Regions from separate parts of the Microbacterium sp. EF45047 genome, predicted to be linked through region 1. Evidence: predicted binding sites of a transcription regulator. Region 1 holds the regulator's gene; the other holds the start of a gene.
What was found. The regulator HspR, encoded in region 1, represses chaperone genes until heat shock. The targets are predictions, from matches to a motif close to AAGTTGAGTCNNNNNGACTCAACTT.
Positions count from the first base shown of each region.

Region 2: JRG78_RS10730 (ATP-dependent Clp protease ATP-binding subunit) is a predicted target of HspR. The motif match lies at 5,400-5,424, and genes of this name have one in related genera.

Region 1 is NZ_CP069429.1:2,415,218-2,429,706, forward strand. Features, by position in the region: gene JRG78_RS11820 (NRDE family protein) at 1-263, shown strand, start outside; gene JRG78_RS11825 (GlxA family transcriptional regulator) at 292-1,275, opposite strand; gene JRG78_RS11830 (hypothetical protein) at 1,373-1,534, shown strand; gene JRG78_RS11835 (glycosyltransferase) at 1,575-2,792, opposite strand; gene JRG78_RS11840 (hypothetical protein) at 2,913-3,497, shown strand; gene JRG78_RS11845 (DUF2268 domain-containing protein) at 3,537-4,013, opposite strand; gene JRG78_RS11850 (fucose isomerase) at 4,114-5,745, opposite strand; gene JRG78_RS11855 (FGGY-family carbohydrate kinase) at 5,776-7,260, opposite strand; gene JRG78_RS11860 (LacI family DNA-binding transcriptional regulator) at 7,352-8,329, opposite strand; gene JRG78_RS11865 (dihydrodipicolinate synthase family protein) at 8,437-9,279, opposite strand; gene JRG78_RS11870 (hypothetical protein) at 9,225-9,401, opposite strand; gene JRG78_RS11875 (stealth family protein) at 9,707-11,284, shown strand; gene JRG78_RS11880 (heat shock protein transcriptional repressor HspR) at 11,281-11,790, opposite strand; gene JRG78_RS11885 (DnaJ C-terminal domain-containing protein) at 11,793-12,764, opposite strand; gene JRG78_RS11890 (nucleotide exchange factor GrpE) at 12,772-13,497, opposite strand; gene dnaK (molecular chaperone DnaK) at 13,500-14,489, opposite strand, start outside.
Region 2 is NZ_CP069429.1:2,188,343-2,202,831, forward strand. Features, by position in the region: gene JRG78_RS10710 (DNA-formamidopyrimidine glycosylase family protein) at 1-267, shown strand, start outside; gene JRG78_RS10715 (transferase) at 381-788, shown strand; gene JRG78_RS10720 (helix-turn-helix transcriptional regulator) at 984-1,694, shown strand; gene JRG78_RS10725 (LysR substrate-binding domain-containing protein) at 1,704-2,519, shown strand; gene JRG78_RS10730 (ATP-dependent Clp protease ATP-binding subunit) at 2,863-5,385, opposite strand; gene JRG78_RS10735 (glutamine amidotransferase-related protein) at 5,499-6,215, shown strand; gene JRG78_RS10740 (glutaminase) at 6,258-6,749, opposite strand; gene purU (formyltetrahydrofolate deformylase) at 6,844-7,695, shown strand; partial or broken gene JRG78_RS12770 (NAD(P)H-dependent flavin oxidoreductase) at 7,818-8,865, opposite strand; gene JRG78_RS10755 (hypothetical protein) at 8,943-9,245, opposite strand; partial or broken gene JRG78_RS10760 (SDR family oxidoreductase) at 9,254-9,433, opposite strand; partial or broken gene JRG78_RS10765 (transposase) at 9,433-9,813, opposite strand; gene JRG78_RS10770 (DUF7882 family protein) at 10,005-10,340, opposite strand; gene JRG78_RS10775 (DUF7882 family protein) at 10,412-10,723, shown strand; gene JRG78_RS10780 (DUF6766 family protein) at 10,765-11,442, opposite strand; gene JRG78_RS10785 (hypothetical protein) at 11,444-11,566, opposite strand; gene JRG78_RS10790 (CBS domain-containing protein) at 11,730-12,146, shown strand; gene JRG78_RS10795 (FHA domain-containing protein) at 12,247-12,618, shown strand; gene JRG78_RS10800 (IS110 family transposase) at 12,810-13,865, shown strand; gene JRG78_RS10805 (alcohol dehydrogenase catalytic domain-containing protein) at 13,844-14,473, opposite strand; gene JRG78_RS10810 (alcohol dehydrogenase catalytic domain-containing protein) at 14,458-14,489, opposite strand, start outside.

The DNA.
Region 1 (14,489 bases):
CCACCACCGCGCGCATCGCGACCTGGCTGCCCCGGTTCCGCGCGGAGCGCCCGGCCCCGGGCGACGCCGACTGGTCCTCGCGCTGGCTGGAGCTGCTCGCCGAGAGCGGCCGCCTCTCGCGGGACGACGACCGCGCCATCATCCGCGACAACCACGTGCACGGCTACCCCACGATGTCGCTGCTCTACTGCATCGCCGCGGTGTCGGATGCCGGGGCGCACGTGCACTCGCACGTGCTCGCACGGCCGGGCGAGTGGAGCTGACCCGGTACACCGAACCGACGGAAGCCGCTCAGGCGGGCACGGCCTCCGGCAGCGCGTCCGGCATCGCGCACGAGAAGCGGGCGCGGTAGGCGGTCGGGGTGGTGCCGAGCACACGGGCGAAGTTCTGCCGCAGCACCGCGGCGGAGCCGAAGCCGCACTCCTCCGCGATGCGCTCCAGGCCCCAGTCGGTGCGCTCCAGCATCCGCTGCGCGTGGATGATCCGCTGGCGGGTGAGCCACGACGCCGGGGTCGCGCCGAACTCGGCCTTGAAGCGCCGGGCGAACGTGCGCGGGGACATGTGCGCGCGCTGCGCGAGCTCCTCGACCGACAGCTCGTCGCGGATGTTCTCCACGGCCCAGTCCGCGACCGCCGCGAGGGAGTCGCTCGGCGCGGCGGGCAGCGGCCGGTCGATGTACTGCGCCTGCCCGCCGTCGCGCTGCGGCGGCACGACCATGCGCCGCGCGATCCGGTTCGTGAGCTCGGCGCCGAGTTCGATCCGCAGCAGGTGCAGGCAGGCGTCGATTCCCGCGGCGGTGCCCGCGCTGGTGATGATGCGGCCATCCTGCACGAACAGGACGTCGGGGTCGATGTCGATCCGCGGGTACATCGCCGCCATCGTGTGCGCGTACATCCAGTGCGTGGTCGCCCGGCGGCCGTCGAGCACGCCGGCCGCGGCGAGCACGAACGACCCGCTGCAGACGCTGAGCACCCAGGCCCCGCGCTCGACCGCGGCACGGGCCACGTCGATCAGCCGCGGGTCGATGCGCCCCCAGCTCTCCCGCGGCACCGGGCAGAAGACGACGAGGTCGGCCTCGTACGCGAAGCTCAGGTCGTGCTCGACGTTCACCGAGAAGCCGAGCTTCGAGCGCACCGGCCCGGGCTCGACGGCGACGACCCGGAAGTCGAAGTCGGGGACGCCATCCTCCTTGCGGTCCAGGCCGAAGGCCTCGCAGGCCACACCGAACTCGAAGGGGGCGAAGCCCTCGTCGATCACGCAGGCGACGGTCTTCATCGCACTCCTCCCGGCCGAGACGACGTGACAGTTTTCCTACGAACACCGTCCGTTCTGCCACTCGTGACAGGTTCTCTACGATCGTAGCGTTTCTGCCATGATCATCGCCATCCTTCTCGCAGCACTCGCCCTCTGGGGCGTCATCGCCACGATCATCGAGGTGCGCCGGGACGGCTACCGGCCCGTGCCGACCGATTGGTCGCGCGTCGCCGGGATCGACGCCGCGCAGCATCCCGAGCCCGGCGTCGGTTACCGCTGAACCCGGATGCCGGCGGGCCGGCCGTCACTCCGGCAGGGGCTCACTCCGGCAGCGGCTCGCCCCGGTACAGCGCCTCGAAGGTGTCCAGGGTGCGGTTGATGTCGTGCACCGCAACGCCGTCGAGGGACGCGCGCTGCATCCGCTCGTACTCCTCGGGGGCGGCGGTCAGCACGCGCGTGAGCTTCTCGGCGAGGTCGTCGATGTTCCCCGGCTCGAAGAGGTAGCCGTTCTCGCCGTCGTGCACCAGGTGCGGAAGGGCGACGGCATCCGCCCCCACGACCGGCAGCGCCGAGGCCATCGCCTCCATCGTCGCGATCGACTGCAGCTCGGCGATCGACGCGATCGCGAAGACGGATGCCCGGGAGTACAGGTCGCGCAGCTCCTCGTCGGACACCTGCCCGTGGAAGGTGACCCGTCCGTCCAGGCCCAGCTCGTGGGCGAGGTGCTCGAGGCTCTTGCGCTGGTCGCCGCCGCCGACGACGTCGAAGTGCACGTCCAGCGCGGGGTCCAGTTTGGTGAGGGCGCGCAGGATGACGTCGACCTGCTTCTCGGCGGTGAGCCGCCCGACGAAGATGACCCGGTTGCGCTCGCGCGGACCGATGACCGGCCGGTAGTTGGACCGGTCGATGCCGCAGCTGATCGGCACGACGCCCTCGATGTCGATCGTGCGCTCCAGGAAGTCGGCGGCCTTGCGCGTCGGGGTGGTGACGGCGCGGGCCATGTCGAAGGTGCGCTTCGCGTCTGCCCAGGCCAGCTTCAGCACGATGTCGTCGATGAACTTCGGCATCGTGGTGTGGTCGAGGATGTTCTCGGCCATCACGTGGTTCGTCGCGATCACCGGGATGCGGCGCTCGCGCGCGATGCGCATCAGACCGCGGCCGATGATGATGTGCGACTGGATGTGCACGACATCCGGCTGGACCCGGTCGAGCACCTTCCGGGCGTAGTGCTTCGAGCGCCACGGCCAGACGAAGCGCAGCCAGTCGTGCGGCAGCCAGCGCACCGCGGGGAGGCGGTGCAGGGTCATCGGCTCGCCCTCGATGATCTCGGTGTGCGGCGCCGAGCGGCGGTAGGCGGAGTTCGGGGCGACGACGTGGACGCGGTGGCCGCGCTGCACCAGCCCGGCCGCGAGGCGCTCCGCGAAGCGCGCCGCGCCGTTGATGTCGGGGGCGAAGGTGTCGCATCCGATCAGGATGGTCAGGGGGCGATCAGAGGTCGACGGATCCGTCGGTTCGCGATGATCGTCGGAGGTTGTCACGGAGGGCTGCCTATCTGTAGCTCTCGAGTTCGGTTGCCACGGTGGGGCGCAGGCCACTCTACCCGAGGGGACTGCGGCGGCCCGGAGGCCGTGCCGAGGTGCATCCCGTACCGTAGGGTCATGCGCCTCACCTCCTCCGCCGACCCCGCGCTGTGGATCCCCGTGACCGAGTCGTTCGGCTGGCGCGGACGCCGCCATCGCAAGGCGGCGATCCGGATGCTGCTCGACCAGGCGGCCGCCGGCGCCGGACGCGAATCGCTGCCCGGCTCCCGGTTCGGCACCTGGCTGGCCAGCCAGGCCGTGCCGATCGCCATGCGCCGGGCGCGCGGGCGGGTGCTGGCGTGGACGTGGAAGGCCGAGCCCGAGCTCGTGGTCGCGATGGCCACGGTGCAGGAGCTGACCCCGCAGCTGCGCACCGCGCGCGCGATGATGCCGATGGAGTACGACGACACCGAGGCCTTCCCGACTCCGCTCGGCGTGGGGGAGAAGCTCGTGGTGGCGATCCCGCGGACTCCGGCTTCGCCGCCCTTCGCGACCTACACCTGGGACACCGGCACGCACCTGATCACACTGAACGCGGTGTGCAGCGACCGCGAGCGCTTCGGCACGCTGGAGGGCGCGCTGGACGATCTCGCCCGCAGCATCCGCATCGCCGACGACCTGACCGCGGGCGAGTCGGACGTGCTCCGCCTGCCGCCGGCCTGAACTCCGCCCGGCCAGAGCGCGTCCGCCCGACCTCCGCCGTCAGGACCGGAGCGCGGTCTCGATCACCTCGCGAGCCGGCGCGTGCAGGGCCTCCGCGGCCGTCCGGCCGGTCGCGGCGAGGTAGCGGTCCGCGAGGCGGTTGCCGACCGCATAGCCGCCACCGGTCGGCACGCCCACCGGCTGACCGCCGAAGCGGCGCGCGGTGGCGTCGCCGAGCACCCACGCGGCGAAGTTCCGCATCCCCTGGACGTCGAGTCCGGAGACGACCTTGTCGAACACGGCGTCGTCGTGCAAGTGCGGCCGCGCGATCGGGGTGTACCCGAGATCGTCGCCGTACAGCTGCCGCGCGAAGGCGTCGGCGAGCCCCTCCGAGACGACGTGGTCGCCGACCGCGACGGTCGCCGGGTTCCAGACGGCGCCGCCCGGCGCGAAGCGCAGGTTGTGGTGCAGCTCGTGCACCGCGGACGCCTCCAGTCGCGCCAGGTTCTCGTCGGTCGGCCACAGCGTGAGGCTGATGTAGCCGGTCCATCATCGTGATCGTCATGTCTGCCACGGTAGAAGTTGACGCAGCGGACAGGTCAACCTCGGGCATCCGACCCCGCGTGCCGACCCGCGATCAGATGTTCACGTCTCCGACGAGGTTGACCTTGATGCCCATGCCGTCGAACATCGCGGCCTTGGCGAGGAGGGCCTTGTCGGCGGTCTCGGCGTCGGGGGCGTAGACGACCTGCGCGTGGTTGGCCTTGTGCCGGGCCATGAACTGGTCGCGGGTCTGGCCGTGCAGCACCACGTGCGCGATCGGCCACTCCGGATTGGTGGCGTTCTTGCGGCGCTGCGTCTCCTCCTCGGGCAGCTCGATCACGGTGCCGCGGAAGATGTCGGCCTGCAGGATGCCGTCGGCGATGAACACCCGGCTGATCACGACCTCGCCCGGCTTGGAGACGCCGTTGATCGTGGATCCGCCCGCGGGGAAGAAGACGTGCCCCTGCCGCCAGCCCTCGGCCTTGTCCCAGCCGCCGAGGTGCGAGGCAGGCACCGAGCCGGAGATCTCGTAGACCCAGACGAACTCGCCGTCGTACTCCTCCCCCCAGCGCACGTCGTGCAGGGTGTTGTCCGGCACCAGGCCCATGGCGCGCCAGACCCGGTCGGTGACCAGCGCATCCACCGCGACGGCCTCGTCGGCCTCGTTGAAGTGCGGGAACGCGCGGCCCTCGTGCAGCACCCGCGAACCGTCGCGCGAGGTCACCGGCGGCCGCTCCGTGGAGTTCAGGATGCCCTCGGCGAGGTCGGATGCCGGCACGAGGTCCTTCAACCCCTGCTGGTACTGGATGCCGACCGCGTCCAGCCCGAAGTCGTCGGCGATCCGGAGTGCGGCGATGTACATCTTCAGCTGCCACTGCACCTGGTCGCGGGTGAGTTCGGTGGCGGGGTCCTCGCCGTAGCGGAAGGTCATGCCGCGGTCGATCAGCCAGTCGTAGGCGGCGTCCGCCTCGGCATCCGTCACGCGCAGCATCTCGGCGTACAGCGCCGACTGCGAGAGCCGCTCCTTGTAGATGCCGGTCGCGTTCAGCAGCTCGTCATCGAAGATCGCGTTGTACATGCCCATGCAGCCCTCGTCGAACACGCCGATGATCGCCTTGTCCGCGAGCAGCTCGGCGGCGAGCGCCTGGCCGAGCTCCTTCTCCGGGGAGTCGGGCAGCGCGGGCAGCGGGCGCACGTGCGAGGCGTCGTGCGTGATGCGGCCGGTCTCGGTCCACTCCCGGATGCCGGCCTTGAACCAGTCGTCGGTGAAGTCGACCGACCAGATCGTGGCGTACTCCTTGCCCATCTTCGTCAGCCCGGCGTTCAGGCCGAGCAGCCCGACGAGTCCGGGCCAGTCGCCGGCGAAGTTCGCCACCGTGAGGATCGGCCCCTGGTGGGTGCGAAGCCCGGCGAGCACGTGGTGCGAGTACTGCCAGACCGCCTCGGCGACGATCAGGGGCGCGTCGACGGGGATGCGCTTGAAGACCTCCAGGCCCATCCGCTGGCTGGAGATGAAGCCGTGTCCGGTGGCCGGGTCGACGTCGTTCGCACGGATCACGGTCCAGCCGAGGTCGCGGAGCACCCCGGTGACCCCCTTCTCGAGTTCGACCTGCGTCGGCCAGCCGGCGGTGTTCGCCGACTCGCGCAGGTCGCCCGAGGCGATGAGGTAGGCGGTCTTCGGTGCGGATGCCGGGCGGGATGCCGGGGTGGGGAGGGCGTAGCTCATGGTGTGCTCCGGGTGATTCGGGGAGGGTGGTCAGTGGGTCCGCTGCGCGTGGGCGAGCTCGTGCACCACGTCCTTCGTCGCTTCGTACAGCCGCAGGTAGCGGTCGAAGAGCGCGTCGTAGGTCGCGCGGACGGCGGGGTCGGGGGTGACGGTCTCGGCGATCGGGTTCCAGTCCGTGATGACGGGCGCCGCGCCCTCGGCGGCGACGGCGGATGCCGCGAGGAACGCGGCGCCGTAGCTGGCGCCGATCGTCGTCTCCGGCACTTCCTGCACGAGGCCGGTGGCGTCGGAGACGATCTGCAGCCAGAGCCGGCCCTGCGTGCCGCCGCCGACCGCGACGATGCGGCGGATGTCCGCGCCGGCGGCGCGCATGGTCTCCACGTTGTGCCGCACGCCGAGGGCGGTCGCCTCGAGCGCTGCGCGGTAGAGGTCGCCGCGGCCGTGGCGCAGGGTGAGTCCGGCGATCACGCCGCGGGCATCGGGGTCCTGGATCGGCGTGCGCTCCCCCGCAAAGTAGGGCAGCATCACCAGCCCGCGCGCGCCGGGACCGGAAGCCGCCGCCTCGGCGAGCAGCTGCGGGTAGTCCGCCTCGGTGAGGTCCTTCAGCCACGCGGTCAGCGCGCCCGAGGTGGACAGGCCCCCGGCGAGGTTGCGGGTGCCGGGGAAGGCGCCGGCCGTGGTCCACATCGACGGGGTGCGCAGCGTCTCCCCGCCGGTCGCGACGAGGAACATCGTCGTGCCGTACATCAGCATGAGATCGCCAGGCTCGTGCGCGCCGACGCTGACGGCCTCCGTCCAGGCGTCGATGGTGCCGGCGACGACCGGCGTGCCGGCCGGGATGCCGGTGAGCCGGGCGGCCTCCGCGGTGATCGTGCCGGCGATGTCACCGGCCCAGGCGAGCGGCGGACGCTCGAGCCTGCCGGCGTAGCGGTCCCACCACGGCTCGTGCCAGCGTTCGCGCTCGATGTCGTAGAGCGGGGACACCTGGCTGGCGGACTGGTGATCCAGGACGTATGCGCCGGTCAGCTTGCGGGCGAGCCAGGAGGCGGGCATGAACAGCCGACGGGCGCGCGCCCAGGCATCCGGCTCCTCGTCCGCGATCCAGGCGATCTTCGGACCACCCGCCTGGGAGGTGAGCACGGAGCCGCCGATGCGGGTGATCTCGTCCTCACCGAGCTCGTCGGTCATGTGGGCGATCTGCGCGGTGGATCGGGTGTCGACGCCGTACAGGATGGCGGGGCGCACCGGCTCGTCGTGCTCGTCCGCCAGCAGGATGCACGGACCCATGCCGCTGACCCCCACGCCGACGACCTCCGCGTCTTCGTCCGCCAGCAGCTCCCGCGCGATCGCGACGAACTCGTCCCACCAGATGCGACCGTCCATCTCCACCCAGCCGGCGTGCGGGCGGCCGACCTCATGGGCGCGGGTGGCGGTGGCGACGATGGTGCCGTCCTCCGCGACGAGCACGCCCTTGCTGCTCGACGTGCCGACGTCCACTCCGAGCGTGCAGCGCATCTCGTCCTCCTGACTGATGAGACCTGCGACCACGATACGCGAAATCGATTTCATCATGCAACGCGCTCGTCACCGCGCCGCGCGCCGCGGGTCACTCGCCGACCGAAGCGGGATGCAGTTCGCCGTGGAGCACGACGTTCCGCGGCGGGCCGGCCTCGCCGTGCACTCTCTCCAGCAGCATGCGCGCCGCTGTCATGCCCATCTCCCGAGCGGGGAGCCGCACGACGCTCACCGCCGACGGCGACAGTGTGGTGAACGGCAGTCCGCCGATGACGGCGACAGCGACCTTCGGCGGCGTGAGCGCGCGCTCGCTGAGCACCTGGATCGCCCCGACGCCGATCAGGTTGTTGCCCGCCACGACGGCGTCCGGCGGCTCGGGCAGCGCGAGCAGCCGCTCCATCGCCTGGCGCCCGCCGTCGACCCGGAACGACGAGAACAGCAGGAGGTCTTCGGGCGCCTCGAGGCCCGCATCATGGTGCGCTTGCCGCCAGCCCTCCGCACGTTCGGCCGCGGTCTCGATGTGCTCGGGTCCGCCGATGTACGCGACCCGGCGGTGGGTGCCCAGCAGGTGCGCAGCGGCGGCGCGTCCGGCCTCCCGGTTCGCCATCACCACGCTGTCGATTTCCGCTCCGGCGTGACGGTCGACGGCGACGACGGGGCGGCCGGAGTCGAGCAGCACGTCGAGCGCCGGCCGATCCGAGGCCGGCGCCAGGATCACCCCGGACATGTGCTCGGCCACGGCGATGCCCAGGTAGGTCGATTCCTTATCCGGCTCGGCATCCGAGTTGCACAGCACCACGGAGTACCCGGCCTCGGATGCGACGTCCTCGACCCCGCGCGCCACCTCGGTGAAATAGGGGTTCTCGATGTCCGGGATGATCAGCCCGATCACCTCGGAGCTCCGCCGCCGAAGCGTGCGGGCGGTGCGGTTGGGAACGAACCGCAGCTCTCGGGCCGCCGCACGCACCGCTTCGGCCTTCTCCGCCGACACGCTCGTCCCGTTGAACACGCGCGACACGGTCGCCGGCGACACTCCGGCGGCGCGTGCGACGTCGTAGATGGTGGCCATGACGGTCCTCGGGTGATGGCTTGCAGGACTTCTGACCTTACCTGCGTCGGTCATCGCCTCCCCGAACTCACTGCCGCGGCCGAGGCCGCGACGAACGTCTCGTCGACTCAGGCGTGAGCCCGCACCACGCGCGCGACCTCCGCGCGCCCGGCGTCGTCGGGCGCGGCGATCGCCATCCGGCAGTGCGCGTCGGTGACGCCGAGCACCCGGTAACCCTCTTTCATGCGCGCCATGTCGCCGCCGATCAGGGCGACCACCTCGTCGACGGCTTCCTGAGCCGCGGCGACGGCCGAGGCGTCGCCGGAGCGAGCCGCATCCGCGAGAGCGCGGAACGGCTTCGGCGTCACGGCAGACACGCCAGACACGACGCCCTGCGCACCCGCCCCGGCGGCGGCGACCAGGTCGCGATCGGCTCCGGTGTACAGCTCGAAACCCTCCGGCACCGCCGCTCGGTAGGCCGCGAGGTCGTCCAGCGTCAGCTCGCTGACCTTGGCACCCACCACGTTCGGCAGCTCGGCGAGCCGCACCAGCAGCTCGGGCGACACGGGGTTGCCGCTGCGCGCCGGGTAGATGTAGACGTACAGGCGCCCGTTGCCGACGGCATCCGACACCTGCCGGAAGTAGTCGAACACGGCGTCGTCGGTCGAGCGCAGGTAGTACGGCGTCAGCGCGGCAAACTCGCGCACCCCCAGAGCCCGGGCGACCCCGACCAGGCGCACGGCCTCGAACGCGCTCGGCCGCCCGACGTGCACGATCACGCGCATCCGATCGGCGAGCTCCTCCATCGCGGCCGACACAAGCGCGGTGAACTCGTCGACGTCGACAGCGGGGAACTCTCCGGTCGTGCCGAGCACGAAAGCGCCCTCGTGGCGAGGCTGTAGCTGCTGAACGAGATTTACAGGCTGTAGATCATCGCGCCCGCGGTGAAGACGAGGAACCCGATCAGCCACGGCGCGATGAACAGGTACCCCGCGATCGCCTCGCGCTTGTCGTAGCGGTCGCGTCCGGCACGCCGGACCTCGCGGGCACGCGTGGCGCGTCGGCCGGCCGTGCGTGCCTCGGTGACCGCCACGATGCACCTCCTCGAAGTGAGCGGGGTGGCCATCCTCTCGGCGCACGCGGGACGGTGTCGAGGGGCTTGCCCGCCGATCGTTCCTGTGCAAGCGCTCAGCCCCGTCCGAGACAGACGGATGCCCCGGGCGATATAATTCCGTCGCGCCCCTCGTCGCTCGACGACTCCGCCAGACGCCCGCCGTTCGGGTGCCATCGCACCCCGGCAGCGCTTCCGCGGCATCCGCGACGGCGCGACACGCTCATTCCGAGCACGGTCCCCGGTCCGCCGGCGGTGCTCGGCCGACCCCGCGAAGGAGGACGATGATGACGACACTCTCGGCGCTGCCCCGCACCCGCCACCGCAGCACCGATCTCATCGCACGACCGGACGTGCTGCTGGATCGGGGCCTGCTCCATCTCGTCCACGACGACGTCACGCCGTGGCAGGCGCGCATCGACGACCTGCGCGCCACCGCGGACGCCCTCGAAGCCGCCGGCATCGATGTGATGCTGATCCGCCGCGACCGGTCCACCCCGTCCTTGGTCGTGGACGCCGAGAACCGCGAGGCCGCCATCCACGCGCTGCGCGCGCACCTGCCCGAGGACCCGTTCTACGTCAAGCTCAAGGGACGGCCCGCCGTACCGGTGGAGGATGCCGTCGCACCCGCCGGCGCGCCCTCCGCGCTGCGCGTGTTCCGCCCCCGGATCACACCGGGCCGCACCCTCCGCTACGGAGCGTCGCTGGCCGCCCGCGTCGAGTTCTGGCGGTTCGGCGCAGACCTCGTCGAGGCGCCCGACGACAACGTGCTCACCCGGCGGCTCACGCCGGCATCCGACCTCTCCTTCACCGAGGTCGAGCGGTACGGCCGGGTCTGGCGCACGATCGACGGCATGTTCGACCCGCTGCCGGACGAGTTCCGCGAGGACGTCGACATCGTCTTCTCCTGGGTGGACGGCTCCTCCACCGAGTTCCAGCGGCAGCGCGCGGCGCAGCTGGCCGCGCACGTGGTCGGCGAGGGCGACGACGGGCCGGCCCGCTACCGGCACGTCGACGAGCTGCGCTACGCCCTGCGCAGCGTGCACATGTACGCACCGTGGATCCGCCGGATCTTCATCGCCACCGACTCGCCGGCACCGCGCTGGCTCGCCGAGCATCCGAAGGTCACCATCGTGCGCAGCGAGGAGTTCTTCGCCGACCCGAGCGTGCTGCCCACGCACAACTCGCACGCCGTGGAGGCGCAGCTGCACCGCATCCCCGGCCTGTCGGAGCACTTCCTGTACTCGAACGACGACATGTTCTTCGGACGGATGCTGGAGCCGGAGCTGTTCTTCGCCCCGGGCGGCACGACGAAGTTCGTGGAGAGCGAGATCCGGATCGGCGCGGGCGCCCCGCAGGTGGAGCGCAGCGGCCACGACAACGGCCTGCGGGTGAACCGCGCCCTGCTGCGGGAGCGCTTCGGGCGGACGATCGTGCGCGACCTGGAGCACTGCGCCGCCCCGATGCGCCGCAGCGTGCTGTTCGAGCTGGAGCAGACCTTCCCCGAGGAGTTCGCCCGCACCGCCGCCGCGCGGTTCCGGTCGATGACCGACATCTCGGTGACGAACAGCCTGTACCACTACTACGCGCTGTTCACCGGGCGCGCGGTGCCGACGACGCGGCCGCGGGTGCGGTACGTGCACACCACCACGGCGGGTGCGCTGGAGCGGGTGGACCGGCTGGTCGAGAGAAGCGACCTGGACATGTTCTGCCTGAACGACGGCGCCGAGACCGACATCCCGGAGCAGCTGCGGATGCGGGCCGTGCGCGACGCGCTGGAGCGGCTGTTCCCGATCCGCGCGCCGTGGGAGAAGGCGGATGCCGCGGAGGACGCCGACCGGGCATCCGCCGCGATCAGCGGCTAGCCTCCGGCCGGCTGGTTCCCCGGCCGGCGCGGCTGCTGTCGTGCCGGCTGCCCGCCCGGCACCGCCTCCCCGCCGTCGTCCTCGCGGCCGGCGGCGGGGATGCGCGGGCGCCACAGCACCACCTCGGTGGAGCGGCGCACCCGGCGGCCGGAGGGCAGGGTGATCACCTGACCCGACGGCCCGGCGGCGAACACGCGCACGCCCGGGCGGTTCTCCCGCTCGGCGCGCAGCGCGTTCTCGAGTTCGGCGACGCGGCGGCGCAGCATCCGCACCTCGTTCTCGAGGTCGAGCAGCTTCGCGATGGCGGGCAGGTTCATCCCCTCGCTGGAGAGCTGCGCGACCTCCCGCAGCTGCTCGATGTCGCGCATCGAGTACCGCCGCGAGCCGCCGCGGGTGCGCCCGGGCACGACCAGCCCGAGCCGGTCGTACTGCCGCAGCGTCTGCGGGTGCATCCCGGCCAGCTCGGCCGCGACCGCGATCGCGAACAGCGGGGAGTCCGCGTCCATCGTTACACCTGCGCTTTCGCCATCATCTCCGCGCGCGGGTTCTCCTTCGGCTCCAGCTCCTGGAACCGCTCCAGCGCCTCGCGCGCGGCGGCATCGAGGTGCGACGGCACGACCACCTGCAGCTCGGCGAGCAGGTCGCCGGAGCCCTTGCCGGTGGTGATGCCGCGGCCCTTGACGCGCAGCACACGGCCGGACGGGGTGCCGGGGGCCACGCGCAGCCGGACGGTGTCGCCGTCCAGGGTGGGCACCTCGATGGTGGCGCCGAGCGCGGCCTCGGTGAAGGTGACCGGCACGGTGATGCGGAGGTTCTTCCCCTCGCGCCTGAACACCGGATGCGGGCGCACGGTGACCTGCACCACGATGTCGCCGCTCTCCCCGCCGTCCGGCGAGGGGCGGCCGCGGCCGCGCAGGCGGATCTTCTGCCCGTCGGCGACCCCGGCGGGGATCTTGACCTTGAACGGCTTGCCGTCCTCGGCCTGCAGGGTGATGGTCTCGCCCTTGGCGGCCGTCATGAAGTCGATCGTGGTGCGGGCCGTGACGTCGGCGCCGCGCTGCGGACCGCCGAACCCGCGGAAGCCGCCCGTCTGCTGCCCGAACCGACCCGACCCGAACCCGCCGCCCTGCGTGAACATCGAGAAGATGTCGTCGAAGTCCGCGGTCTGGCCGCGGCCGCCGAAGCGGCTGAAGACGTCCTCGAACCCGCCCGCGGCACCCGGGCCCGCGGTGAAGCGGGCACCGGAGCCCATCGCGCGGATCTCGTCGTACTCGCGGCGCTGCTCGGGGTCGCTCAGCACGGCGTACGCCTCGCTGATCTCCTTGAACCTCGCCTCGGCGGCGGCGTCGCCCGGGTTGGCGTCCGGGTGGTACTTCCGCGCGAGCTTGCGGTACGTCTTCTTCAGGTCCGCGTCGCTGACGTCCTTCGAGACTCCCAGCGTCTTGTAGAAGTCCTTGTCGAACCAGTCCTGGCTAGCCATCGATCACCTAGCCCTCCGTGCCCGGCGACGCCTCGTCCGGCACAGCGACGACGACCTTCGCCGGGCGCAGCTCGACCTCGCCCAGCCGGTAGCCGACCTCGACGACCTCGAGGACCGTCGGCTTCTCGACGTCCGGCGAGGGCTGCTGGAAGATCGCCTCGTGGTGCTGCGGGTCGAACTCCTCGCCCTTCTCACCGTAGGCGACCACGCCGAGGCGCTCGACCGCCGCGCGCACCTTGTCGGCGATCACGGCGAACGGGGAGCCCTCCTCGAGGTCGCCGTGCTGGCGGGCGCGGTCGAGGTCGTCGAGCACGGGCAGCAGGCCCTTCGCCACCTCGCCCTTGGCGCGGGCGATCTCGATGCCGCGCTGCTCCTCGGTGCGCCGGCGGTAGTTGGCGTACTCCGCCTGCAGGCGCTTGAGGTCGGTCAGCAGCGCGTTCTCGGCGTCCAGCAGCGCCGCGTCCTCGGCGGCAGCCTCGGCGGTCTGTTCGGTGCCGAGGATGTCGTCGACCGTCAACTCCAGGTCGTCGTCGGAGCCCTCGGCGGCCGCGGCCTCCGCGGCATCCGGGTTCTCCGCGGCATCCGGGTTCTCGGGAGCCGGCGCGGCATCCGGATTCTGCGGCTCGGGGCCGGATGCCTGAGCATCCGACCCCTCACCGGACTTCGCCGGACCGTTCCCGTCTTCGGGTCCCTGAGCCTCCTCGAAAGGCTCGTCCAAGTTCTTGTCCGTCATGATTACTTCTTCTCGTCCTCGTCGTCGACGACCTCGGCGTCGATGACGTCCTCGTCGGAGCCGCCGGTCTCCTCAGCGGGCTCGTCCGCGGCGCCGGCGGCAGCGTTCTGGTTCTGCGCGTAGATCGCCTCGCCGAGCTTGGTCTGCGACTGCGACAGCTTCTCGAACGCGGCCTTGACCTTCTCGTCGTCGTCCCCGGCGAGCGCCGCCTTGAGCTCGTCGACGTCGCCCTTCACCTCGGACTTGACGTCCTCGGGGAGCTTGTCGTCGTTCTCGGAGATCAGCTTCTCGATCGAGTACGCCAGCGCCTCGGCCTGGTTGCGGGTCTCCGCGGCCTCGCGGCGCTTCTTGTCCTCGGCGGCGTGCTCCTCGGCCTCGCGCACCATCCGGTCGATGTCCTCCTTCGACAGCGACGAGCCGCCGGTGATGGTCATCGACTGCTCCTTGCCGGTGCCCTTGTCCTTGGCGGACACGTGCACGATGCCGTTGGCGTCGATGTCGAAGGTGACCTCGATCTGCGGCACGCCGCGCGGGGCGGGGGCGATGCCGGTGAGCTCGAAGGTGCCCAGCGGCTTGTTGTCGCGCGTGAACTCGCGCTCTCCCTGGAAGACCTGGATCGCCACGGACGGCTGGTTGTCGTCGGCCGTCGTGAAGGTCTCGCTGCGCTTGGTCGGGATGGCCGTGTTGCGCTCGATGAGCTTGGTCATCATGCCGCCCTTGGTCTCGATGCCGAGGCTGAGCGGGGTGACGTCGATGAGCAGCACGTCCTTGCGCTCGCCCTTGAGGACACCGGCCTGCAGGGCGGCGCCGACGGCGACCACCTCGTCCGGGTTCACGCCCTTGTTGGGCTCCTTGCCGGTCTCGCGCTTGACGAGCTCGGCGACCGCGGGCATGCGGGTCGAGCCGCCGACGAGCACGACGTGGTCGATGTCGGACACCTTGATGCCGGCCTCGCGGATGACGTCCTCGAAGGGCTTCTTGGTGCGGTCGAG
Region 2 (14,489 bases), 230 kb from region 1:
TTCCTGCGCGGCGTGCTGCCGGAGACGCCGCCCGCGGAGGTCGACGTGGACGCCCTCCTCGACCTGGGCGCACGCACCATCCGGGCCAACCGGATCCGCGTCGACCGCACCTTCACCGGCAACGCCCGCCGGGGCTTCACGACCTGGGTATACGGCCGCGCCGGCCGGCCCTGCCGCCGTTGCGGGACGCTCATCCGGCGGGGTGCGATCGGGGCGGATGCCACGCGCGAGCGCGTCACGTTCTGGTGCCCGAACTGCCAACGCTGAGCTCCGCCGGACACGCCCTCGGCCGCCGCCGTCCGGTCATCCCCCTGGGGGAATGAAATCGCCCTGTCCGTGGTTGTTGCTATATCCGGAAGAACCCGGATACGGGAGGAATCGTGGGCAAGAACTACGTCGATATCGAGGACGACCAGGGCGCCACGCTGCGATACCGCAAGCACGCCAACGGCCGGGGCCTCGTCGCGCACGGCGCGAAGGTGCATCCGAAGGCACTCATCGAGGCCGGCGCCTATGTCGAACCCGGGGCGCGCGTCGGAGCCGGCGCGCGTGTGGCCCGTGGCGCGTGGATCGAGCCCGACGCCGTCATCGGCGAGAACGCGCAGATCGATGCGCACGCGCACATCGGCCCGGGTGCCGCCGTCGGCGACGGCGCGCACATCGGCGTCCGCACGGAGGTCGGCGCCGGAGCGCGCGTCGCACGCGGCGCCCGGATCGGCGACGACGAGACCGTCCCCGCCGGTCAGGCGGTGGCGACGGACAGGAAGGGCCTCTGGCTGGCCGCCTGAACGCCGGCCGACAGCAGAAGGGCCGCACGATCCGCTCGTGCGGCCGTCCCGGCTCCCGCGTCCCCACGCGGGAGCCTTTCTCATGTCCGGGCGCGGATCTGTGTGCTCATCGTTGAGCTCCTTTCTAAATGAAGTTAAACTCTACGTTAGAAGCCGGAAGCTCTAAAACAAGATCAGGTTCTGATAGAGGTCGCCATGGACGTCTCCTCGCGCGCCGCGCGCATCGGTTCGCTGGCGGACGCCACGCGCCGGGCGATCTACGACCACGTCGTCGCCCAGGAGGATCCGGTGGGCCGTGAGGCGGTCGCCGCGGCCTTGGACATCCCGGTCCACATGGCGCGCTTCCACCTGGACAAGCTCGTCGACGCGGGCCTGCTCGAGACCGAGTTCCGGCGTCTGAGCGGGCGTTCGGGGCCCGGTGCCGGCCGGCCGTCCAAGCTCTACCGCCGGGTCGCCGAGACCATCGCCGTCTCGCTGCCGGAGCGGCGCTATGACCTGGTCGGGCACCTGCTGGCCCGCGCGATCGAGCGAGCGGACGAGGGCCGGCCGGTGGTCGAAGCCGTCGGCGAGGTGGCGCGTGAGGAGGGACGGCGCGCAGGCGCGACCGCGTCCGCCGCGGTGGATCCGGCGGACGCGGCGGATGCGGCGGATGAGCTCGCCCGCGCCGCCTGCGCCCTCGAGGCGCAGGGATACGAGCCGCGGACCTCGGACGCGGAGATCCTGCTCGCGAACTGCCCGTTCGACTCCCTGGCCCGCGAGCACACCGCGCTGATCTGCGCGGCGAACCACTCCTACGTGGACGGCATGCTCGACGGCCTCGGCTGCGCCCGGCTGCGTGCCGACCTCGACCGCGGTGCGGGACGCTGCTGCGTGGCCGTGCGCAGCAGCGCCTCCGGCTCCGGGTAGCCTGTGGCGATGAGCAGTCAGCGGCGCGGAGGCGGACCCCGCGGCCGCCGCTCCGCGAAGGGGCCGGCGCGCCCCGGTCGCGCGGGCGGGCAGGGCGGCGCGGCGGGCAGGAAGGGCGGGGCGGCGCGCGGACGGGCGGATGCCGCGCAGAGCCGCCGGCGACCGGATGACTCGGCTGAGCCCGGACGGACGGATGCCCTGGCGCCGCAGCCCCCGTCCGCCGAGGCGACGAGCGGGCCGCGCGTCTTCCGCCTCGGCGTGGTCCCGGGTGCCACCCCGGGACGCTGGATCGACACCTGGAACCGCCGGATGCCGGGGATCCCGCTCGAGCTGGTGCCGATCGCCGTCGCCACGCAGCGCGAGGAGCTCGAGACCGTGGACGCCGCGCTCATCCGCCTGCCCGTCGCGCGCGCGGACGACCTGCACGTGATCCGGCTGTACGACGAGGTGCCGGTCGTGGTCGCCTCCGCCGAGTCGCATCTGATGGCCGCGGACGAGCTCACGGCGGAGGATCTCGCCGGAGAGGTGCTCATCACGCCGGGCGACGACGTGCTCGGCCCGCTCGACCTGCCGACGCAGCCCCCGGCCTTCCCGCCGCTGGAGACGACCGCGGATGCCGTGGCGACCGCCGCCTCCGGCGTCGGGATCGTGGTGCTGCCGATGTCACTGGCGCGTCTGCATCACCGCAGGGACGCCGGGCACCGGCCGCTCGTGGACGGGCCGGCCTCGACGGTGGCCCTGGCCTGGCGCCGCGACCGGACGACCCCCGAGGTCGAGGCGTTCGTCGGCATCGTGCGCGGCCGCACCGAGAACTCCTCCCGCTGACCCGCCTGGTCGTCCCCGTCCGTCTCCCGGCGCGCCCCGTCGCCGGGAGAATCCCGCACCCCAGCACCGCCTGCGGGGTGCGTTTTCCTCCCCGCGACGCCGACTGCCACCATCGCCGGGAGAATCCCGCACCCCAGCACCGCCTGCGGGGTGCGTTTTCCTCCCCGCGACGCCGACTGCCACCATCGCCGGGAGAATCCCGCATCCCGCAGCCCGCTGCGCGGTGCGTTTTCCTCCCCGCGGCATTCGCCCGCCGCGCGCCGCCGGGCGCCCCCCGGTCGGCGCACAGCGCGACCGAGACGAGACGCCCGTGGCCGGTGCGTCTCGTCCCGGCCGCGAGGCGTCACGCGCGGACCGGCACCTCCACACGCAGGCCGTCGTCTCCGGCATCCACCCGCACGGCGCCGCCGTCCGCGAGCGCCCCGGTGACGAACAGATCCGCGATCCGGTCCTCGACCTCGCGCTGGATCAGCCGGCGCAGCGGCCGGGCGCCGTACTCCGGTTCGTAGCCGTGCTCGGCGAGCCACGCCACCGCAGCATCCGTCACCTCGAATGCGACCTCGCGCCCGGCGAGCCGGTCGGCCGTCGCGCGCAGCAGGAGCCGCACGATCCGGGTGATCTCATCGCGGGTGAGCTTCTGGAACAGCACGATCTCGTCGATGCGGTTCAGGAACTCCGGACGCATCGCCTCGCGGAGCTTGCCCATCACCCGCGCGCGCAGGTCCTCCGGCGAGGAGAAGCCCGAGGCATCCCGCGACGCCACGAAGCCGAGCGCGCCCGAGCGCGAGGCGAGGAACTCCGAGCCGATGTTCGAGGTCATCACGATCACCGTGTTGCGGAAGTCCACCGTGCGGCCCTGGCCGTCGGTGAGACGCCCGTCGTCGAGCACCTGCAGCAGCAGGTTGAACACGTCCGGATGCGCCTTCTCGATCTCGTCGAACAGCACGATCGAGTACGGGTTGCGCCGCACGCGCTCGGTGAGCTGGCCGGCCTCGTCGTAGCCGACGTATCCCGGAGGGGCGCCGACCAGGCGCGACACCGTGTGCCGCTCGCCGAACTCGCTCATGTCGAAGCGGATGACCGCGTTCTCGTCGTCGAACAGGCGGGCGGCGAGGGCCTTCGCCAGCTCGGTCTTGCCGACGCCGGTGGGGCCGAGGAACAGGAACGACCCGACCGGCCGGCGGGCGTCGCCCATGCCGGTGCGGCTGCGGCGCACGGCCCGGGCGACCGCCGCCACGGCGTCGTCCTGGCCGATGACCCGCTCGTGCAGCTCGCGCTCGAGGTCGGCGAGACGCTCGCGCTCGCTCTCGGTGAGACGGCTGGCCGGGATGTCGGTGGCACGGGAGATCACGGCGGCGATCTCCGCCTCGTCCACGACGGCTTCGCCCTCGGTGATCGGGGCGCCGTTCGCGACGGCGCCGATGCGAGCCTGCACCGCGGCGATCTCGTCGCGCAGCCGCGACGCCTCCTCGTAGTGCTCCCCCGCGACGGCGGCGTTCTTGCGCGCCTCGAGGTCGGCCAGCTCGGCCATCAGCGTGGAGGCGTCCACCGGCGCGCCCAGGCGCAGCCGAAGGCGGGCGCCGGCCTGGTCGATGAGGTCGATCGCCTTGTCCGGCAGCACGCGATCCGGCAGGTACCGGGCGCTCATCGTCACGGCCGCGCGCAGCGCGGCATCCGTGTACGTCACCCGGTGGTGCTGCTCGTACGCATCCTTCAGCCCTTCCAGGATGCGCACGGCATCCTCGATCGAGGGCTCATCGACCTTGACCGGCTGGAACCGGCGCTCCAGCGCCGGATCCTTCTCGATGGTGCGGTACTCGCCGAGCGTGGTCGCGCCGACCATGTGCAGCTCGCCGCGGGCCAGGCGCGGCTTGAGGATGTTGCCGGCGTCCATGCCGCTGTCCCCGGACCCGCCGGCGCCGACGACCGTGTGCACCTCGTCGATGAACACGATCGTCTCGTCCTTGTGCGCGGCGATCTCGTCCATGGTCTTGGTGAGGCGCTCCTCGAAGTCGCCGCGGTAGCGGGTGCCGGCGAGCATGGCCGGCAGGTCGAGCGCGATCACGCGGCGGCCCTGCAGCTGAGCGGGAACCGCGCCGTCGACGATCGCCTGCGCCAGGCCGTCCACGATCGCGGTCTTGCCGACGCCGGCCTCGCCGATGAGCACCGGGTTGTTCTTGGTGCGGCGGCTGAGGATCTCGATGGTCTGCTCGATCTCGTCGGCGCGCCCGATCACGGGATCGAGCTCGCCGGCGCGGGCGCGGGCGGTGAGGTCGATGCCGTACTTGTCCAGCATCGGCGTGGCCGACTGCTCGGTGGAGCCGTCGTCGGCGACCGGCGCGCTGACCTGCTCGCGGATGCCCTGCGTGAGGGCTTCCGCGGTGACGCCGGCGCGGGCGAGGATCTGCCCGGCGGGCACGTCCTGCCCGAGCACGAGGGCGAAGAAGAGGTGCTCGGGCTCGATGTACGTCGACCCGGACGAGCGGGCCACCTGATAGGCGTGGAACAGCGCGCGGCTGGCGCTGGGCGTGATGGTCGCCGCCGTCACGCCGGCGGGCTCGGCCGGCATCGGCAGACGGGCGTCGACGGCCTCGACGATGGCACGCGGCGAGACGCCGATGTGCTCGATGGCGTGCGCGACGGCGTCGTCCTCGACGATCGTGCGGAGCACGTGCAGGGAGTCGAGCTCGGTCTGACCGCGCTCGAGCGCGAAGCGGCCGGCGCGCTGAAGGATCTGCTGGGTGCGCGCGGTGAGGAACCGGCTGAGGTCGATGGAGCGCACCTGGCGGGCCTGCTCGCCCGCGAGATACCGGGCGAGGAACTCATCGAACGAGCTCGCGCCGGAAGGGCTGAAGTCGTTGGGCACTGTGTCCTCCTGGAAAGTTGAGCGTGCTTCACTCAAGTTTAACGCGGGCTGCGCGTGTCTATTCCCGGTTCCCGATCCGGATCCGCGTTCCGGCCCGTCGATAGAATCGCCGGGTGGTCTCGCTCCTCTACGTCTGCGTGAGGCCGGAGCGCGGGGCGGCGGATGCCGAGCACCGCTCGTTCCGGCGGGCGCTGGGCGTGCCGGAGCTGGCCCGGATCGACCTCATCGACCGCCCGCTCGACGGCGAGGCGGACGGCTTCGACGGGGTGGTCGTCGGCGGCTCGCCGTTCAACGTCGTCGCCGAGGAGCGCGATGCGGTGCAGCGCCGCGTGGAGGCCGACCTCGAGACGATGGCGCAGCGGGCGCTCGACGGCGGCACGCCGGCGTTCTTCACCTGCTACGGCATCGGCGTGGTGACGCGGATGCTGGGCGGCACGGTCGGCACGGCGACCCCGGAGTCCACGCGCCCGACCACGATCCGGATCACGGCCGCGGGTGCGGAGGATCCCGTGTTCGGCCCGTCCGCGCCCGAGCTGCCGGTGCTCACGGCGCACAAGGAGGGCTCGGCCGAGCCGCCGCCGGGGAGCGTGCTGCTGGCCACGAACGACGACTGCCCGGTGCAGGCGTACCGGGTCGGGTCGCGGCTGTACGCGACGCAGTTCCACCCCGAGGTCACCCCGCAGGACTTCGTGGACCGGATGGCCTACTACCGCAGCACCGGTTACTTCGATCCGCGGGAGTACGACCTCACCGCGCAGCGCGTGCTCGCGGCATCCGTGCGCGGCACCGACCTGCTCCGCCGCTTCGCCGACCGCGTCGCCGCCCGCTGACCGTCGCCGACGCTGACCGCGTCGCCGATCGTTCGCGGTCCCTCAGGCCCCGTCCGCCCGACCGAGCAGCGCGATGCGCTCGTCGAGGTAGCCGGCGAGCGGCACGAACGCCCCGCCGGGCGCCCACCGCACCTGCGGGATGCCGTCGACGCTCCGCAGCGGGCCGGACTCTCCTCCGGCGTCGACGGCGCCGAGGTCGACCGCCGTCCAGCCGAGGTGCACGATCTCCCCCTCCGCGAAGCCGCCGCGCAGCGCCTGCATCCGCCGCTCCGCCCGCGCCCGCGACGACTCCGCCGCGTAACCGCGCCGCCCGGGATCGCCCGCCCGCAGGATCTCCCCCGTCGCGAGCACGGCGTCCGCGGTGAGCAGCAGCACACCGAGGTGCCACGCCTCCCCCGCGCGCACGATCCGCTCGCCGCGCCACCGCGACCGCCGCTCGCGACCGAGCGCCACGCGGGGCGCGCCGGCATCCGCCAGCCGCCGGCGCGCGTCGTCGAACAGCGCGGACGCCGTGACCGCCTCGCTCGCTTCCACGTCCTCAGGCTATCGACCGCACGCCTCGCGACGCGGGCGATTCGTGCTCGCCGCCGCATCCGGGGGAGAATGACCCAGACCCCGAGGAGCATCCATGTCACAGTCCGACACCGCACGCCTGCTCATCGCCTGCGACGACCGGCCCGGCATCGTCGCCGCCGTGGCGGGCGTGCTCGCCGAGCACGGCGCGAACATCATCTCCCTCGACCAGCACTCCACGGATGCCGAGGGCGGCCGCTTCTTCCAGCGGACGGTGCTGCATCTGGAGGGTCTGGCCGCGAAGCGCCCGGCGCTGGAGGCGTCGATCCAGAAGGTGGCCGAGCGGTTCGGCATGGAGTGGTCGCTGCACGACACCGCACGGCGCAAGCGCGTCGCGATCTTCGTGTCGAAGTACGACCACTGCCTGATGGAGCTGCTGTGGCGCACCGAGCGCGGCCAGCTGGACATCGACATCACGATGGTCGTCTCGAACCACCCCGACCTCGCCGATGCGGTGCGGTCCTTCGGCGTGCCGTTCGTGCACATCCCGTCGACGGACAAGGCCGAGATGGAGCGGCGGCAGCTGGAGCTGCTGCAGGGCAACGTCGACCTGGTCGTGCTCGCGCGGTACATGCAGATCCTCACCGACGACTTCATCGAGCGGATCGGCGCGCCGGTGATCAACATCCACCACTCCTTCCTCCCCGCCTTCATCGGCGCGAACCCGTACGCGCGGGCCAAGGAGCGCGGCGTGAAGCTCATCGGCGCGACCGCGCACTACGCCACCGCGGATCTCGACGAGGGCCCGATCATCGAGCAGGACGTCACCCGTGTGACGCACTCGGAGTCGGCCGCGGAGCTGCAGCGCCGCGGCGCGGACGTCGAGCGCCTGGTGCTGGCGCGCGCCGTGCAATGGCACGCCGAGGACCGCGTGATCGTGCACGGCCGCTCCACCGTCATCCTGTAGCGAGGCGGCGCGCCGACCTGGGCGCGGCCCCGGATGCCGGGGCGCGGGCCCGGATACCGGGGCGCGAGCCCGGATGCCGGGGCGGGGGACCGATGCCGGGGAGGGGGCCGTCCGGCGCCGCGTCAGGCTCCGGCGGGGAGGCCGGCGACGAGCTCGGCGAACGCCTCGGCGGCGGTGTCGCGGCGCGCCAGCGGCGCGGACTGACCCAGCCACAGCGACTGCAGGTCGCCGAGGCCGCGCTCGCCCGCCACCGCCCGGAACCGGCCGGTCAGCCAGTTCTGCGCCGGGAACAGCGCGATCGCCCCGGCGGCCTCGATCTCCGCGACCGCGCGGTTGCGGGCGCCGCGGGCGAGCCGCCCGCTCATCGCGCGGGTGAGCACCGTGCCGTCGTCCGGCGTCGCGCGGATCGCCGCCCGGTGCGCGTCGTTCGCGGCCGACTCGGCGGTGACCAGGAACGCCGTGCCCACCTGCACCGCCGCGGCACCCAGGGCGAACGCCGCCGCCACGCCCCGACGGTCGGCGATGCCGCCGGCGGCGATCACCGGCACCCGCACGGCATCCGCGACCTGCGGCAGCAGGGAGAACAGCCCGACGAGCGACTCCTCGGCCGGGCGGAGGAAGGAGACCCGGTGCCCGGCCGCCTCGGCCCCGGTCGCGACGACCGCATCGACGCCGCCCTCCTCGAGCGCGACGGCCTCCGCCACCGTGGTCGCGGTGCCGATGACGCGGATGCCGCGGGCGGTGCGCCTCCTCGACGACGCCGGCCGGCGGCACCCCGAACACGACGCTCAGCGCCGCCGGCGCCGCGCGCCACACCGCGTCGAGCTGCTCGTCGAGCGGCGGGAGGTAGCGCTCCGGCCGCGCCGGCGGTTCCAGCCCGACCTCCGCGAAGAACGGGGCGAGGGCCTGCGCGTGGCGGTCGTGCGCGGCATCCGGCTCCACTTCGTCGCCGGTGGGCAGCCAGATGTTGAACGCGAACGGCGCGTCCGTCCGCTGCCGGATGGCGTCCGCCGTGGCGAGGATGCGGTCGGCGTCGTAGCCGTACAGCCCGTACGACCCGAGCCCGCCGGACTCGCTCACCGCGGCCGTCAGCGCCACGGAGGACAGGCCGCCGAACGGCGCCAGGATGATCGGATGCCGGATGCCGAGCAGTGCGCGCAGATCAGTCACCCTCCGAGGCTACGCCCGGCGGGGCATCCGCCCCTGTCCCGTGTCGCCCGCGCGGACGGCGGGCGACACCGGGACCCTCACAGCGGAGGCATGTGCGGGATCGTCACCGGAGGACGCGACCGGTCGGAGGCGGCGGCCACCGCGGCGTCCAGCTCGGAGAACAGATCCGCGAAATCGTGGAAGCGCGAGCGCCGCGGGCACGGCCGGCGCAGCCACAGCACGTCCAGCGTGCCGGTGTCGTTGCGCTCGACGTAGGCGATGAGGCACTCGGCGTCGCCCTGGCGGCGCGACGGGTCGCAGATGCGCCAGCTGTCGCGGCCGAGGGGGGTGAGGTCCCAGTCGCCGTGGGGGGCGGGGGAGGTGGGGGGAGGAGGGGACACGATCGTACTCACAGCGGCTTCCCCCCGGTCACGGCGATGACGCTCCCGGAGACGTAGGAGGATTCCTCGGCGGCGAGGTACACGTACGCCCCGGCGAGCTCTGCGGGCTGCCCGGCGCGGCCGAGCGGGGTGTCCTGCCCGAAGCTCTGCAGCTTCTCGGCGTCCCACCCGGTGGCGGGGATGAGCGGGTCGTCAGCCCGCGCGCGGTCAGCGATAGGATAATCTCGTCGATCCCGTCCAACCGCCGCTGCCGCTTGCGCACGATCTTCGGCTGGAACGACCCGTCACGATCTCTCGGCACGTCGATCTCGACGGCACCGACCTCGGTGAACACGGTCTTGGACCGGGTCCCGTTGCGCGCGTTCTCGCCGTTCGATGACGCGTGCTTCTCATAGCCGAGATGCTCGGTCATCTCCGCCTCGAGCGCGGTCTCGAGCACGGTCTTCGTCAGACCGCCCAGCAGGCCTCCCGGCCCCACGAGGCTGACGCCCTGCTCCTTCGCCTGCGCAAGCAGCTGCTCGGCGATCTGTTGCTGATCGATGATCTCTCCCGTCACAGGATCGATCATCTCGATGGTCTGGCTCATAGCCCTTCCTTTCGGTCAGGCCAGTCCCAGATCCACCGTTTTGCTGACAGTCCCCATGCTCCGCGACGGCACCCTCTACCAACCGCGACCAGCCCAACCCGCCCTCGCCGCTTGACAGAGGACATAGGGGCACCCCCCGCAGGCCCGCACCCGGGCCTGCACGGCGGACGAGTTCAGCCGAAGGACGCGGCTTCTCCCGGGGCTTCGGTGCCCTCGGCGGGCTCGGGCACCAGGTGCAGGCCGGCGGGCGTGTTCGCGGTGAAGGCGAGCGCCTCGATCCAGGCGCGGTTGATCGAGGGCTGGCGGCTGCCGTAGTACTTGAACACCAGCGAGCTGCCGGAGTGCACCCACACGGTGGTGCGGCCGCCGCCGACGCTCGGATCCTCCCGCCAGCTGAACGGGAACGGCTCGCCGCGACGCAGCTTGGCGGTGATCACGAGCTGCAGGTGGGAGAGCGCGCGGTCCTCGAACTCCGTCTTCACCGTGCCGTCGTAGATGAACTTGCCCATGCGTCCCTCGTGCTCGTTCGTCGTTCGCGCAAACCGTCGTGCCCCTCCCCGGTTGGGGCTAGCTTATCCGCATGGGAAAGCTGCACTACGGGGCCGGCGATGATCCCATCGAGATCGAGGACCGCGCGCTCGCGCATCTGAAGGTGGTCATCGCGACCAAGCTGCGTCGCAACGAGAGCTTCACCCTCTCGTGGCGGCATCCCGATGGCGATCCGGCCGGCCGCTCCACAATCTGGCTGCATCCGTCCATCCCGCTGCGCTTCGAGTTCGGCGAGCCGGACCCGCCGACGCTGAGCACCGAGTGGATCCACGCGATGGCGAACTCGGCGAACACCAGCGGCGGCATCATGCTGCTGCCGGAGCACCTCGACGCCGAGGAGTGACCCCGCTCAGGCGGCCGTGCGGCGGCCTGAGCTGCAGGCTCTCACTCCGACTCCCACGCCGCCACGTGGTGCGGGGCGCCGACCGGCTTGGACTCAGCGGAGGAGCGCTGACGCAGGAAGATCGAGAACGCGACCATGGTGCCGACCGCGAGGAACTCGCTCTGCCAGTTCTGCAGCGTGCGGTCCCAGAAGTCGGGCGAGACGACGTACTCCGCCCACGTGATCGGGGCCTCGCCGTGCTGGGCGTGCTCCTCGTTGGCCACCACCACGCCGCTGAGCGACTGCAGCAGCCAGGACAGCACGAAGATCGCGCCCATCACCAGCACCAGCGAGTTCTCGTACAGCCACAGCCGGATGCCGGTGACCTTGGCCCACTTCGGCGCGTCCGGCGGCGCGTACTCTCCGACGAGCTGATCCTCGTCGGTGGCCGGCCCCTGGTCATCCGGCTTCTTCGACTCCGGCGACCCGCGCTGGATGAACCAGACCGTCGCGGCGATGAACAGCAGGAACTGCAGGAACTCCGACTGCCAGTTCTCCGCGACGTCCACGACGAAGTCGCTGGAGAACACGAACGGCAGGTACCCCTCCGGTGCCATGCCGTGCTGGGCGATCTCCTCGTTGGTGCGCAGCCACCCCGCCACGGACTGACCGGCGAGCGCGAGCAGGAACAGGACGAGGAAGAACAGGCTGAGCCCGTTGTCCTTGAGGAACCGGCGCATGTCAGTGCCCGCTTCCCACGACCGCGAACATGGCGGCGAAGCCTGCGATCACGAGGCCCATCCACGTCCAGAACATCGCCACCGGCCCCGCCATCTCGGGGCCGTCTTTCTCCTCGCCGGCCATGTCGTACTCCCTTCCCTCTTCTCCGGATGCTGGCCGCGTCGGCATATCGGCGAGAAGTGCCTTGACTCCTCCTGCCGGGGCTGTCAAGGCCCTGCCCGGCCTGTGCCCTCCGCCCTAGCGTCGAAGCGAACCCATCGACGGACCCACACGACCGGAGAAGACCATGACGCTGACGCGCGACATCATGACACCGGGAGCCCGGTGCATCGGCGAGAACGACTCCCTGACCATCGCCGCACAGATGATGAGCGATCTCGATGTCGGGGCGCTGCCGATCTGCGGCGAGGACGGCAGGCTCAAGGGGATGCTGACCGACCGCGACATCGTCGTGAAGGCGGTCGCCGCCGGCGAGGACCCCGACTCCATCCCGGCGGGACGGCTCGCCGCCGGCATGCCGATCACCGTCGGCGCCGACGACGACGTGGAGACGGCGCTGCAGAAGATGCAGGAGCACCAGGTGCGCCGGCTGCCCGTGATCGAGGACCACAGGCTCGTCGGCATCATCAGCCAGGCCGACGTGGCACGGCACCTGGACGCCGAATCGACCGGGGAGACGGTGGAGCGCATCTCGCAGCAGTGACACCCGTCGCCCGGTCGACGCGCGCCGCCGCATCCGTCAGCCGCACGAACCACGAACGCACCCGCCTCACGAACCCCGCCTCACGAGAGAAGGAGAGCACATGGACGAGCAGCCCGACACCGCCGAGCCGACCACGACCCACGCGGAGTGGGGTGCGGGCGACCCGCACCTCATCGTCTTGCGCAGCCTGGACGAGCGGCTCGTCTTCCCGCTCACCGAGAACCGGGTGACGATCGGCTCCGCCGCCGGCAGCAGCCTCGTGCTGGACGGGGCCGACCCCGTGCACGCCACCATCCTGCACGACGACCGCGACGAGTACGTGCTCACCCTGCACGGAGCCGGCGAGATGAACGCGAACGTGCCCGAGGGCGCGGACGGGGCGCGCACGGAGGTGCTCCGCACGGGCGCGCGCTTCACGATCGGCGACTGGACAGTGATGATGGTGGTGGGAGCCCCGCAGCGGTTGTCCTGACTCAGCGACTGACTGACTACGGGTCTTGAACGCGATCTGTCGTTCGATCGCTGCGGGGCTGCCATGCACTCACCGTGCGAGGGTTGTGACCTCATAGGAGCCTGTGCCAGCAGGCACCCATCACTGTCTTGTCCGCTCGCTCTCGGATGGTGCGTGCCGTCCGATCGGAGAGTTGAGAGGAAGGGACGGCGATGACCACCATCGCACGAGAAGAGCAGCAGGACCAGGTCATGATCGTGGCGGGTATCGACACGCATGGCGATTCCCACACCGCGGCGGTCATCGACACCACCGGCCGGCTGCTCGGGAGCGCGCAGTTCCCCGCGAATCGTTCCGGTTATGCCGCGTTGCTGAGTTGGGCGTGTGCGTTCGGTGTGCTCGTGATCGCGGGGATCGAGGGCACCGGCGCATACGGTGCCGGTCTTGCCCGTCACCTGCGCGCTGCGGGTGTCGAGCTGCGGGAAGTGGACCGACCGGACCGGAAGTCGCGGCGCTTTGCCGGTAAGTCCGACCCGCTGGACGCGGAAGCTGCCGCCCGGGCAGCGTTGGCAGGCACACGATCGGGGATCCCGAAGGACCGAGCAGGGAAGGTGGAAGCGCTCCGCAATCTGCGGATCGCCAGGCGCAGCGCCGTGACCCAGCGCGCCGACTGTCAACGCCGGATGAAGGCGATCATCGTCACCGCACCCGACGCGCTCCGCGAACGGTTGCGGGGGCTGTCAGACCGGGAGCTGATCGAGGTATGTGCCGCTGCACGTCCCGACACCACACGCGCCGACGAACCCGAGCAGGCATCGAAGATCGCGCTGCGCGCTCTCGCACGCCGCCACCAGTCGCTGACCGCCGAGATCGCCGAACTCGACGCACTCATCGACCCTCTCGTCGCGGACATCAACCCGCGGCTGCTCGCCCTCAACGGGGTCGGCGCCGATGTCGCCGGGCAACTGCTCGTCACCGCTGGCGAGAACCCCGGCCGGCTCCGTTCCGAAGCCGCATTCGCGATGCTCTGCGGCGTCGCGCCCATCCCCGCCTCATCAGGCAAAACCCACCGACACCGCCTCAACCGCGGCGGCGACCGCCACGCGAACGCCGCGCTCTACCGCATCGTGCTCTGCCGGCTCCGCTGGGATCCCAGAACCCGCGCTTACGCCGCCCGACGCACCACCGAGGGCCTCTCGAAGAAGGACATCATCCGCTGCCTCAAACGCCTCATCGCCCGCGAGATCTACACCGCCCTCACCACTTGACATCCATAGGAGCATCGCTGGTGTACTCCCGCGAGGAGTTCGCCGACCACGGCCGGCCGTACGGCGGACGCGAGGGCGGCGAACTCTCCGACCAGCCGCCGCAGCCGGAGCGGCCGGACTACCGGCACGATCCGCAGGGCGAGGACCAGCCCCGCGAGCAGGAGGTCCGCGAGGGCTGACCTGCGGCGCCGATCCCGGGAGGCGTCGAAGAGCACCGGGTCGGCCGGGAACACGCTGCCGACGAGCACCACCACCCCGCCCACGTCCACGGCGGCGATCGCGGCCGCGGACAGGCCGACCAGACCGGCGCCATAGACCCGCACCCGGGCGCCGTCCAGCGGGCGCAGGCGGCCGGCGCGGGCCACCGCCGCCCAGGCGGTCGCGGTGGCGCAGGACGCCGGGGCGAGGGTCGCCGCCGGGAGCGTCTCGGCCACCCGCACGATGTGCGTCCCCGCCCGCAGCTGCACGTGGCTGGCGAAGCCGCCGGTGAGCTCGCGATGCGGCGCGATCCGGTCGTGACCGTACTTGCCGAGGTCGCGGCACTTCTGCGTCAACCCGGCCGCGCACCGGTCGCACCGGCCGCAGGACACCGTCACCGACCACACCACCCGGTCGCCCAGACGC